3 regions of the Neobacillus sp. DHD-1R genome follow, and region 1 is predicted to be linked to each of the others. Evidence: riboswitches for the same ligand, from Rfam matches in the RefSeq annotation. Region 1 holds a riboswitch; each other region holds the start of a gene.
The links. Region 1 has a riboswitch for cyclic di-GMP ahead of AC3ANL_RS23180 (amidase). Riboswitches for the same ligand answer to the same signal wherever they lie in the genome.
Positions count from the first base shown of each region.

Region 2: another riboswitch for cyclic di-GMP. It lies ahead of AC3ANL_RS20820 (anti-repressor SinI family protein); the one in region 1 lies ahead of AC3ANL_RS23180 (amidase).
Region 3: another riboswitch for cyclic di-GMP. It lies ahead of flgB (flagellar basal body rod protein FlgB); the one in region 1 lies ahead of AC3ANL_RS23180 (amidase).

Region 1 covers NZ_CM173232.1:4,688,946-4,693,160, reverse strand. Annotated here, with positions in the region: gene AC3ANL_RS23190 (ammonium transporter) at 1-1,275, shown strand, start outside; gene AC3ANL_RS23185 (IclR family transcriptional regulator) at 1,405-2,181, opposite strand; cyclic di-GMP riboswitch class I at 2,377-2,466, shown strand; gene AC3ANL_RS23180 (amidase) at 2,516-3,388, shown strand; gene AC3ANL_RS23175 (SDR family NAD(P)-dependent oxidoreductase) at 3,532-4,215, opposite strand, start outside.
Region 2 covers NZ_CM173232.1:4,210,536-4,214,750, forward strand. Annotated here, with positions in the region: gene AC3ANL_RS20805 (DUF1128 domain-containing protein) at 1-189, shown strand, start outside; gene map (type I methionyl aminopeptidase) at 567-1,316, opposite strand; gene AC3ANL_RS20815 (helix-turn-helix domain-containing protein) at 1,660-1,989, shown strand; gene AC3ANL_RS20820 (anti-repressor SinI family protein) at 2,327-2,473, opposite strand; cyclic di-GMP riboswitch class I at 2,504-2,599, opposite strand; gene AC3ANL_RS20825 (hypothetical protein) at 3,175-3,378, shown strand; gene hutH (histidine ammonia-lyase) at 3,438-4,215, opposite strand, start outside.
Region 3 covers NZ_CM173232.1:775,094-779,308, reverse strand. Annotated here, with positions in the region: gene fliF (flagellar basal-body MS-ring/collar protein FliF) at 1-280, opposite strand, end outside; gene fliE (flagellar hook-basal body complex protein FliE) at 324-623, opposite strand; gene flgC (flagellar basal body rod protein FlgC) at 638-1,078, opposite strand; gene flgB (flagellar basal body rod protein FlgB) at 1,089-1,469, opposite strand; cyclic di-GMP riboswitch class I at 1,567-1,653, opposite strand; gene fliS (flagellar export chaperone FliS) at 1,778-2,188, opposite strand; gene fliT (flagellar protein FliT) at 2,172-2,528, opposite strand; gene fliD (flagellar filament capping protein FliD) at 2,537-4,090, opposite strand.

The sequences.
Region 1 (4,215 bases):
GCAGCCATGGTTCTGTTTATGGAAGGCGGATTTAGTTTACTTGAAGCGGGGTTTGTCCGAACGAAAAATGCAGTTAATGTTACGATGAAAATTTTTGTAGACTTAACCATTGGCGCGTTAGCATTTTGGCTGATCGGATTTGGGGTCATGTTTGGTAAGGATGCCTTTGGATTTATGGGAACGAATCTCTTTGGAAGCCCCGAAAAAATTACCCTTTCGCTGGAGCTGCCAAGTGTCGCGTTTGTCCTTTTTCAAATGGGGTTTGCCGTTGCTTGCATCTCGATTATTTCTGGAGCAGTTGCTGAACGAATGAAATTTAAGGCATATGTAGTAACAGCGGCATTAATCACCATCATCATCTATCCGCTTTCGGGCCACTGGATTTGGAATAGCGAGGGCTGGTTAGCAAAGTTAGGGATGAAGGACTTTGCGGGATCAGCAGCCATTCATGCTGTCGGTGGTTTTACCGCTTTTGCCATGGCCAAGCTGCTTGGACCGAGAAGAGGAAGATTTAATAATGATGGAAGCGTGAATGTTTTTGCCCCTAGTAACATTCCGTTAGCTTCTGCCGGTGCCTTCATTTTGTGGTTCGGCTGGTTTGCCTTTAATGCCGGAAGTACATTAGATGCATCTAGTAAAGAGTTAGCTCCGATTGCCATCAACACGATGTTAGCTGCAGCAAGCGGCGGGTCAGCTGCTCTCTTTTTGACGATGAAGAAATTTGGAAAAGCAGATCCGAGTATGACGATCAATGGCGTGTTAGCCGGATTGGTTGCCATCACCGCTGGCTGTGCCTATGTATCCGAGTGGAGCGCGATTCTAATTGGTGTGATCAGTGGAATCATAGTCATTTATGCCACTCTATTGGTGGATCATTTAAAAGTAGATGATCCTGTCGGAGCTGTGGCGGTACATGGTTTCGGCGGCGTGTTTGGCACCATCGCTGTTGGTTTGCTTGATAAGTCACAAGGCTTGTTGACAACAGGTGATTTTTCGCTTTTAAAGGTGCAGGTTCTTGGGGCAGTGGTCGTTATGGCTTGGGGGCTTATTGGGGGAACGATCATTGCGAAGCTATGCGAAAAAACAGTAGGTTTCCGGGCAACCGAACAAGAAGAAGACGAGGGTTTAGATATGTCTTACCATGGTATTCCAGCTTACAATGAACTAGAGAGGTTTACTGACTTGCCTTCCAGTTTATTTAATTTTGAAGAAACGACGGGCATTACAGTCGCTCCTCCGGCCCTTAGGAAAGAAAAGACAAGTAATGTGGGATAATTCGTAACTTGGGAATCCGCTTTGTGAAGGGATTCCTTTTTTTATTAAATTGATAGGAATATGTAAAAAGCCAAAGGACTTGTTGTCGTTTGGCTTTTCATCTAGCTTATATTTAACTTGGTGTTTGGCTCAAATATTATTTATTTCTGTTTTGTAGCCAAAGCTGTGAGAAATTTGCTTACTAATCTCAATAATAGATTGGCTGAGCTCATCGTTTATATCTTTGGGGATCTGTTCGGAAAAGCCAACAATGACAACCGCCCCTAAGAGCTCTCTTTTGTAATTTAATACAGGAAAGGAGACAGCGGACACTGATGGTACAAGAGGTTCACTTGCAAAGGAAATTTCCCTTTCCTTAATCAGCATCATTTCCTTTTCCAGTTGAACTAGGTTGTCTTTGGCAATTTTCTTACTTTCAGACTCCTTCCAGCCTTGAATAATAGATTCATCAGAGAAGGCCATAAAAATTTTGCCGGCGGCAGAAAATAGCGGCAGCAGTGTTCCAATTTGAGCCCCAATATTAAAACCTTGGCTCACATTCAGCATCTTAATGACCATGGGGCCATTGTTTGTCCAAATGGAAAACAAAACAGTGCTCATGGTTTTACTATTCAGCATTTCTAAATAAGGCGTTATTCGATCCAGAACATTTTCTTGATCAACTGCAGCCATCCCATATTCAATTAATTTACTGCCAAGAATATAGGTACCCATGGCCTTATCACGATAGAGGATTCCTAGTTGGGTAAAAGTATTTAGATATTTGTATAGATTACTCTTCGTTGTCTGGGAGAGCTCTTGTATCTCTGAAAATTTAATTGGCTTTCCATGTTTAGCAATTAGATCAATAATCCCCATTCCAATTTCTAATGATTGAATGGTTGACCCTTTTTTGACATTTTCCATAAAACCCTCCTAAAACAGCTCCGTCAGTTTATATGTTTAAAAATAACAAACTTGTCCTGACTTTTAAAGAGAAAGAAAAATAAACATAGTGCAAATGATATATAAGCCAAAAAAACAGAGCCTTAAAATTAATAAATCTTTCCCTAAAAGTAGATGAAGCAAGTATAGAAATCGAATATAATGATAGAAACAACTAATCGGAAAAGGCAAACTTCACCGAAAGGGAAGGACGCAAAGCCGTGAACCTAACCGCTTTTAAAAGCATATGGTCGTCAGGCTGCCAGGTTCTCATTCTATGAGCCTTGGCTGATAGGATGGAGGATTGATGTAGATAATGAGAAGAATTATGGTGGCTGTCATGCTGTTTTTTACACTAGCTGTTGGAGGTGCAAGTTTAAACGTGAAAGCCTCAGTCTCACAAGACAGGGCAACATGGCTCTGGAACCCTTGGTTGATTGTCAATGATGAACCGGGAATTATCGCCTTATTAGAGAGCAAACAGGTAAACAAAGTCTATCTGCAGATAGATCGTGATATTTCGATGAATGTATATCGCAGCTTTATCCAAAAAGTATCGGAAAAAGGTATTCAAATTTACGCATTAGACGGAGCACCAGGCTGGGTGGCACCAAAAGGCTATACAAGCCAAAACCAATTAATGACTTGGTTGGGCAATTATCAAAATGGCTCCACCTCTGCTCAAAAATTTGCAGGTGTTCATTTAGATGTCGAGCCATATTTATATAGTGGCTGGACAACGAATCAGGCCGAGACAATCAAATCCTATCAGTCATTATTAACGAAAGCGAAAAACAGTACACTTGCTTTAAATCTTCCTCTCGAGGTAGACATGCCGTTCTGGTTTGATGAAATAAACTATAAAAATACATTTGGAAAAGGGATTTTAGCCGAATGGGTAACCGTTAATACAAGCAGTATAACCATTATGGCCTATCGTGACTCGGCCCCGATGATTATTGATCTTGTAAAAAATGAAGTTGCTTTTGCCGGAATATATGGTAAATCACTTGTTGTCGGTGTGGAAACAGGAAAGACCGATGAAGGCGATAACATATCCTTTTATGAAGAAGGAGAATCTTTCATGAATCAGGAGCTCACCAAGGTTAGTGACTATTATGCTAACACTCCGGGCTTCAATGGCATAGCCATTCACCATGTTGGCAGCTGGATGACAATGAATCCCTAATAATGAAAATAGGGTTTTTGCATGGAATAGCAACGGTTTTAACGTTTTATGTTGGAACAAAGCGCTGGTGTCAGGCACCAATAAAAAACAGAACCTTGTCGTGGTGACGAGGTTCTGTTTTGCGTAAGAAGGAGTTGACCAATTTATAAAGTACCAGCCATTCCACCGTCTATATTCACCGCTGTTCCAGTTACATAAGAGGCAGCATCTGAGACGAGGAAGGTAATGACTTTAGCTGCCTCATCCGTATTTCCAATACGGCCTAAAGGAATGTTGTGATCTGGCTTTTGTGCAAATTGTTCCCATGTAAGTTCAGGAGCGGTTTGTTTCCACTTCATTTCAATCTGATCACTTCGGATTAACCCAATACAAACAGTGTTAACCCGGATATTGTCAGCACCAAGGTCCTTACTCATAGCTTTAGTAAGAGCCATGCCGGCTGCCCGGCTCACCGTAGTTGGCAAGGAGGAAGCAGGTGGAGTTTTGGCAATGGCCGCCGTCACGTTGACAATGGCTCCTCCTCCGACTTGACGCATATAGGGAAGGGCATATCGTGAACAATTAATTGCTCCAAATAATTTTAAATCAAGGTCATGCTGCCAAAGGTCCGTGCCTACTTTTTCAAATGGTTGGGCGGATGAAGTACCCGCATTATTGACTAAAATGTCTATCCGTCCATATTGATCAACGGTAGAAGTGACAACTCTTTTACAGTCATCTTCCTTCGTTACATCCGCTTCTATGTAAAAGACTTCAGTACCTGTTTGTTCGAAAATAAGTGTTGCTGCTGTTTTAAGGTTTTCACTATTTCTTGCACAAATCGCGAC
Region 2 (4,215 bases), 480 kb from region 1:
TATATGATTGAACAAATAAAAGAAAAATTAAAAGTATTAAACCTTGGGGCAATCAAGCCTTCTCATTTTGATGAAGACATGTATGAAGAATTAAAGGAAATTTATGAAATGGTCTTAAAGAAAAATTCGTTTAGCCCTAATGAAATGCAGGCATTGGTGGAAGAGCTTGGAAACTTAAGGAAGAAATAAGAAAAGCGCAAGCGCCCTGTTCAGCGGCGTATGGCCTCCTCGGAAAAACTAACGCTTTCCCTTCGTGCGATGCCATTGCTGCCGAAGCCTTCCTTGTGGAGCGCTCCAACTGAGATAAGGTGAAACTTCAATCAGCGAACGTTCTTCTCGCTGATTGTTAGTTGAGCCGATCGGGTGCTTACGGGCAGTTGAGAATCTACTGCCCCTTAAACGCGATAAAGGAAACACGAAGAGCGTTAGCGATTCGATGTATCGTAGGGCGGAGAGCGAAGGACACTAGCCGCTAGGGCGCTGGAGCTGGACAATTCTCGAAGCCACAACTAATAAATTCTAATAGTATAAGCAAAAAGGATGTCCTTGAGACATCCTTTTTTTGCTTATTTCTGCTCGGTTAAGATTACGGGACCATCTTTTGTAATGGCGAGCGTGTGCTCATATTGGGCAGAATATTTTCCATCGATCGTTCTTGCTGTCCAGCCATTGTTATCCATTTTCGTTTGGTATCGGCCGATATTTACCATTGGTTCAATTGTAAATACCATCCCTTCTTTAATTCTGGCACCTTTTCCGGGCAAACCATAATGCGGAACATCCGGTTTCTCGTGTATAACTGCACCAATTCCATGGCCAATAAAGTCTCGGACAACAGAAAGACCTTCGCTTTCAACATAGGTTTGGATAGCATGACCAATATCTCCAATGCGATTGCCCACTACAGCTTGTGCAATTCCCCGATACAGGGCCTCCTTCGTTACCTTTAATAAGTGATCCGTTTCCTCTGAGACATTACCCACTGCGTAGGACCAAGCAGAATCAGCCAATGCCCCATTATAATTAACGACCATATCAATTGTTACTATGTCACCTTCTTTTAAAGGTTCTTTCCGTGGAAACCCATGACATATTTCATCATTGATACTGGCACATGTTGCATATTCATAGCCTTTATAACCTTTTTGTTCTGGTGTTGCTCCATTTTTCTTAAGAAATTCATCCACAAACATGTCGATTTCCCATGTGGTTACACCTGGTTTTATTAATTTGGCAATTTCTTTATGACAGGCTGCAAGAATATCTCCAGCCTTCTTCATTGCATCAATTTCACGTTGTGATTTTAGGACTATCATTTATTTCCCTGCCTTTTTGATTATATTTATGTACATCACATAATATTGTTCGTCATAGTCATCTTAAAAAGATTATAGTTTTAGCTATCATTGGCAACACTTTTAATATTAACTCTATCTACACATTTTTTCAAAATTACTTTAAATTACTAATAAAATTTTTAATGTTCATTATATTGTAATATTCAATCGTTCTTAATATGGTACTTTTCTATTCTTTTTGGTAGAATGGAACATATAAAGTATTCCCCATTATTTTTCGAATACCCTTGGTTATTGATGGATAACTATACCGTCCGTAATGTGGGATAAACTATCATATTAATTAGGTGTGTGAGGCTCAATGATTGGTGACCGCGTTAAAAAATTCCGCTTAGAAAAGAAAATGTCACTATCCGAACTAGCTGAACAAGCTGGGGTTGCAAAGTCCTATTTAAGTTCGCTTGAGAGGAACCTGCAAAAGAATCCATCTATTCAGTTTCTCGAAAAAATTGCTACTGTATTACATCTTCCTGTTGAACATTTAATACACGAACAAATTGACAAGGATGAATTGGATACAGATTGGATGAATCTGGTCAAAGAAGCTATGAATTCAGGTGTTTCAAAGGATCAATTTCGCGATTTCCTTGAATTTAATAAGTGGCGGATCAATCAAAATTCGAATGAATAGATAGAAAAGCGGAAGCGCCCTGGTCAGCGGCGTATGGCCTGGAGCGCTCCAACTGAGATAAGGTGAAACTTCAATCAGCGAACGTTCTTCTCGCTGATTGTTAGTTGAGCCGATCGGGTGCTTACGGGCAGTTGAGGATCTACTGCCCGTTAAACGCGATAAAGGAAACACGAAGAGCCGGAGGTGCATTCGTGCTTGACTTATCGTAGGGGGAGAGCGAAGGACACTAGCCGCTAGGGCGCTGAAGCTGGACAATTTTCGAAGCCAAGACTTTAAATTCTTATATTATAAAAGAAAAAGCATTCTACAAAATGACATTTTTTGTAGAATGCTTTTTTTAGTATGTACCTGATGGTTCTTCCTGTTCATCTCTACTAAGAAAATTTCGAACTTCCTCTATTGACAGCCCTAGTCCTTTTGCCTCTAATATGAGTGTTAGCCATTCTTGATCGATTACATCTACATCTCTTTGTGTAATTATCATTTTTCTCACTCCTAAAATACATTTCGTATTCCAGGTAACCCGGCCATCATAGCAAGTTAGTTCATCCCTTACCGTAGATCCTCGGCTTTGCGTCCTTGCTTTTCAACAAGTTTGCCTTTTTCTGCCTCACTCCAACTTAAGCATTACAGATTTTCTAGTATTCCTCTTTTCTTTATGGGCAATATGACTTAATTTGTTTTGATATGCCCATTATATCTAGTTCTTTTATAACAGGTTGTTGTATTTTGTCACTTTTAAAAATTTTCTTACTATTTTTTCTTCCATATTAATCCATTATTCTACATTTTACTTCCTTATTTTTAAAATAATAGAAATTAATCCCAATTTATTGAATAATTATATTTGTCTAAATTGTGACATTTAGCATATAATGTAAACAACGTAAAAATAAACTTAATATTAATAATATTCAATTAATGGTGGTGAGACCTTAGAATGACTATTATTCATGTATTGAATTTTTCTATCCCCATCGCTTTTATAGTGTTTGCAGGTTTTATGCTGGACCATATGTGTAAACCAACTAGTCAAGAAAAAAAAGCTGGAGATGAGTGAGAGCCACCCATCAACCAGTTTTTTTTATTACATTAATTCGATCGATAAATTGGAAATGTTATACCAAGTGATATTTTTATTTAGGTTTGGGAAAGCTACATCCGAAGACGAAAGGAGTGTTGACTTTGGCACGCGGAGAACATTTTGAGCATAAGAAAAAAAATCATCCAGGGGATTTTCCAGAGGATAGCCTAACGGAAAAGCATGTAAAGGAAGCGATCGGGGACGAGGAATTGATCGTAACTCAAGAGGCTTTTAAAAATAGAGTCGAGAATGAGGACGAGCGGCGCGAAGATACCGGCCGATGGCTCCCAAATCATATGAAGTAAAAGGCGTGATCTTTTCACGCCTTTTTATATGGAATAGGGGAGGTAATAGTGAATCAGGTTTATCCTTTTTCCACACTTAAATCCCGTATAAATTGATGAAATTCAATTTTCTTTAACCATTCAGCCGCTTTTTCAATATCCTTTGAAAAAATTCGATCTTGTATAATGGATGGCACTTGTTCCCTTCCTTTTTCATAAAACATTTTTGTATGCATTGCCATTTTGTCCACTCCACGAATTTCTACTGCCTGCATCGCACAAATCAACTCAATGGCGAGGACTCTTCTTACGTTTTGAATAATTTGGTAAGCATGCCTGGATGCGATGGTCCCCATGCTTACATGATCCTCTTGGTTTGCCGATGATGGTATCGAGTCAACACTTGCAGGATGAGCAAGAGTTTTATTTTCTGATACGAGGGCTGCAGCTGCATATTGCATGATCATTGCCCCTGATTGTAACCCTGGTTGAGGGCTTAAAAATGCCGGTAGGTTATTCAATTGTGGATTGACTAATCTTTCAATCCGTCTTTCCGAAATATTCGCAAGCTCGGCTACTGCAATTTTCATAAAATCCATGGCAAAAGCGATCGGTTGGCCATGAAAATTTCCTCCCGAGATCACCTTCTCCCCATCATCAAAAATTAACGGATTGTCAGTTGCAGCATTCATTTCTATTTCTAATTTTTCTTTTACATAATCAAAAGCCTGCCAAGAAGCACCATGGACCTGTGGAATACAGCGCAGCGAGTAAGCATCCTGGACTCTTAATTCACCTTGCTGTGTGGTTAATAAACTATCGCTTAAGTAATGACGAATTCTTGCCGCCGTGTCAATT
Region 3 (4,215 bases), 1.5 Mb from region 1:
CAGACTCTTTTGGAACAAGAATTTGCGTACCATTATTGGCAATCTTATAGTCGGTGAACCCTTGTTTTTCTAAAACCCCTTTAATCTCACCGATTTCCTTTTGGCTTAAGCTATTGGTATAAAGTGGTACATAATTCGGTTTTAATAAATAGAAAAAAACAAAGCAGAAAATGGCGATTAACGCCAAAAAGGTACCAATATAGAAAAATTTATTTTTCTTGCTGGTATTCATCCAAAACTGAACGATTTTTTCCTTAATATCACGAATTTTTTCTTTCATAAGTCATAGTTCACCAGCTTTCGTGTCAAAACTAAGCAGTTCATTATACTTGCATTCTCATGATTTCTTGATAGGATTCCACGACTTTATCTCTTACTTGGGTGGTCAGCTGGAGAGCAATTTCTGCCTTTTGGGCAGCAATCGTGACATCATGAATATTCTTGATTTCCCCTGTGGCAATTTTTTCAGACATGTTCTCTGATTGGACAATGGTATCGTTCGCGCTTTGCAAGGCCTCTCCCAACATTGCTGAAAAGGATGTCTTCGCAGGTGAAACCGCATTAACATTTGGACGCTTATCCAAAAATGTGGCTGGGTTTGTAAACAATGAATCAATTTTCATTATGGCAAAACTCCTTATCTACCAATATCTAATGCTTTTAACGACATCGTTTTCCCTACATTAAAAGCCGTAACGTTGGCTTCATATGCTCTCGAGGCACTCATCAGGTCAACCATCTCTTTGGTGAGATCTACATTCGGCATCATGACATAGCCATCATTGTTTGCGTCTGGATTGGTTGGGTCATAAACCGGATTGAAAGGTGTCTGGTCTTCAACAATCCTTGTGACCTTTACACCATTTGCTCCCATTTCGTTGTGTAAATATTGACTGAACGGGGCCGACCCTTTCGCCTCCACCTCAACCATCTTCCTTCGATATGGTACCCATTCTCCATTCACCAATTTTCCTCTTGTCGTCGTAGCATTGGCAATATTGGAAGAAATAATATCCATTTTCAGGCGCCCGGCTGTTAATGCGGAAGAACTTATGTTTAATGGCTGAAACATTGACATATTCGATCCCCTACCTTGATCTTATGGCTGTTTTTAATAGATTTAATTCTTCTCCTAATTGATAGCTTAGGGTTTGATACCAAATTGAGTTTGTCGTCAAATCGGTCATTTCCTGATCGACATCAACACCATTCCCACTATTTTGCATCACAACAGGCTGCTCGGTAATGAAGGCTCTGGCTGCTGTATTCCCGATTGGTATATGCTTTTCATTCGAACGCTTTCCTTCAAAAGAAGTGTTAGCTAATTCTCCTTTAAGCAGTTCCTCAAAGACTACTTTTTGCGGCTTATAATTGGGTGTATTGACATTTGCTAGATTATTAGAAATCGCATTGTGTCTTAACACTGAAGCATCCAATGCCTGCTTTAAAACGGAAATATTTTGAAGCATAAAAAACCTCCTTTTTAAAATTGGTAAATTTATCCATTTTCTCAGAACAAAAAAAGACTATTCCGAAGAATAGTCAATAGTAAATAAACTATAACTCTTCGGTAACTGGCTGGCGTTATCAAGATTGATGGTAGCCCCTATAGCTTTGCGTCCCTGGATTTCCCCAGGTTTGCCTTTATCGGATTAATTGTCGTTTTGTGGTAAAATTGGTCGAAATTTTATCAATACTATTATATTACATTGCGCTTACAAATATTACAATGGGGAAAAAACGAAAAAAGACCTACTTAACAAAAAATTTACTTTTGTTAAGTAAGTCTGATAGCTTTCATGGCTTCTGTCCAAGTTTCAAGCAGTTCTACCAGCATGGCTTGGACTTCATTTAAAGTTTCCGCCTCTTTATGGATATTCGCTTCGATTAATCTTTGCTTTAAATAGTCATAAAGTAGGAGTAGGGACTTCGAAATTTCGATATTCATATTAAGGGTCACCATTAATTCACTAATGATGTTCTGAGCCCTAAGAATGCGATCGTTGGCTCGCGGCAGATTATTTTTTTCAATCGCTAGTTTTGCCTGCTCAATGAATTTTATCGCACCTTTATATAAAAGCAGTGTCAGCTCTTCCCCTTTGGCATATAGTACTTGATTACTCTCATATGCTTGGTATGGATTAGTAAGAGACATAATCTTCCCCTTTTCGCTATTTTCTTTTATCATAAAAAACCCCAGTTGAACCATAGGCAGCTTCCCCGTACCGTTTAATCTTTTTTTCCTTTTTTAGGGCATGGAGATTGGATATTACTTTTTGCTGCTCTCCCTGTAACAGCTCTTTCACCTTTTCTTCCAATGGAACTATTTGTAACAGCTGTTCTTTAATGGCCGCGTTGAGGAGGATCCCACCCGCGGTTTGATCCAAACGGTTTACCTTTTCAATACAGGTTTGCCTCGCGTCCAGCAAGGCTTGGATGTGGTCTGTCTCGTCCGAATTCATTTCGTTTACTAGTTTCATTGTAAGCTGGCTATAGGTTTGGAGGAATGCCTGTTTCTGTTCATACATGGCTACATTCACCCGCCCATTTGCTGTGTTAACCAGCCGCTCTGGCTATTCGCTTTTTGAATCGCTTGTTCCATGGCTGTGAACTGCTTCCAGTAATAATCTTCTTTCGTTTGTAATCGCTTCTCCCAAGAATCGATTTGTGTGTCCAGCTGGCTTAATGATTTACCAAGGACCGTATCATTGGACGTGCCGGCTGTTTTGGAAATTTCCTTCATCGTCTCATTAAGTTGGTCATACAGTCTCCAGCCAATCCCGCTATTGGCAAATTCGTCTTTATTATTAGCGGTATTATTTGTCGAGCTGCCGGTATCGTATTTTTTGGAAAATAATAACGACACTTCATTGGTATTGTTTTCTAAAGCCTCTCTTAGCTTTGTTTCATCAATGACCAGCTTCCCATTTTCTTTATAATTGGAACTGGAGGTAATCCCAATTTCAGCGAGCGAATCGAATTGACTATTCATTTTTGTCGAATCCACATCACGAACATTCGAGTACAAGGTGGTGCGCAATTTATCTAAGGCCGACGAAATGATTCGGTCGCTTTGCAATAACCCGCTCTTTGCCTTTTCTTCCCATAGTTCGATTTGCTTGTCCTTCATGTCCGTTTTCTGGTCATCTAACAAGGGGGCATAGTCTTTATAGCGTTTTTCCCCGACCTTATCGTGCAACGTCTTGATGGTATCGTTATATTTATCGACAAACCCTTTGATCGAATCGAAGATCGAATCCACATCTGTCTTTTTCGTAATCGTGACATTGCTCCCCTGTGGTATGTCGTTTTTGATGGTAAAGGTAATCCCGTCGTAGGTTAGCTGATTATTCTTTAGCGTTAGGGTCGTACCGTTAATCGTCACCTGACCATCGACGGCATTTACAGCTGAATTTCCGGTGGCACCGCTAGGGTTTCCTGCCGGGAAGTCATTCTGTGTCCCGCTTACCGTGCCAGCTGCCAGATTTAATCCATTCACAGGGTTTGATAGATTCGCAATGTTAATAGTTGTCGCTGCATCTTTAGAGGTAAACACAATCGCCTGGTCACCGCTGGAATAGCTGGCGGTCACGCCCGTTTTAGCTGCTAAAGCATTGATTTTTGAAAGCGAGCTTCGGATCGAATCTTGAGCAGTCAGGTCTATTGTTTCTCCGTTCAAGCTAAATTGAAACCCATTCCCTGCTCCTAATTCACTTGCTTCACTTGGAAGCGTCGTGGAAGCGAATTTTACAGAGGAAGGCGTCCCCGGCTGATACGGTGTGGCAGCCGAAATAACATACTCACTTCTGCTTGGTATGCCTGCCAGCGTTACGTCTACCTTACTGCTATCCGATGAAGTCAGTTTACTTTTTGTAAAAGTAGACTCCAATCGAAGACTTTCCATGGAAGTACGTAAATCAAGGAATTTCGTATTCACCTCTCGATAGGCATCGACTTTCCATTCCGTCTTGGTCTTATTTTGGTAAACTTTATTTAATTGTGCCTTTTCTGCGTCCATTAATTTTTTTACAAGTGTTTCGGTATCGATTCCTGATGCCAAACCAGAAAAACGAAGATTGTTTGTGATCATCCTGCCATCCCCCGAACCATTTAGAGTATCTACTAAAGGGTAACGGCATTTTCGGTATAAGCGTTGAATAAGAAACACACATGAACCGTTTCTCCATCTACTCGCCAAGGTTTGTCCTCAAGAGG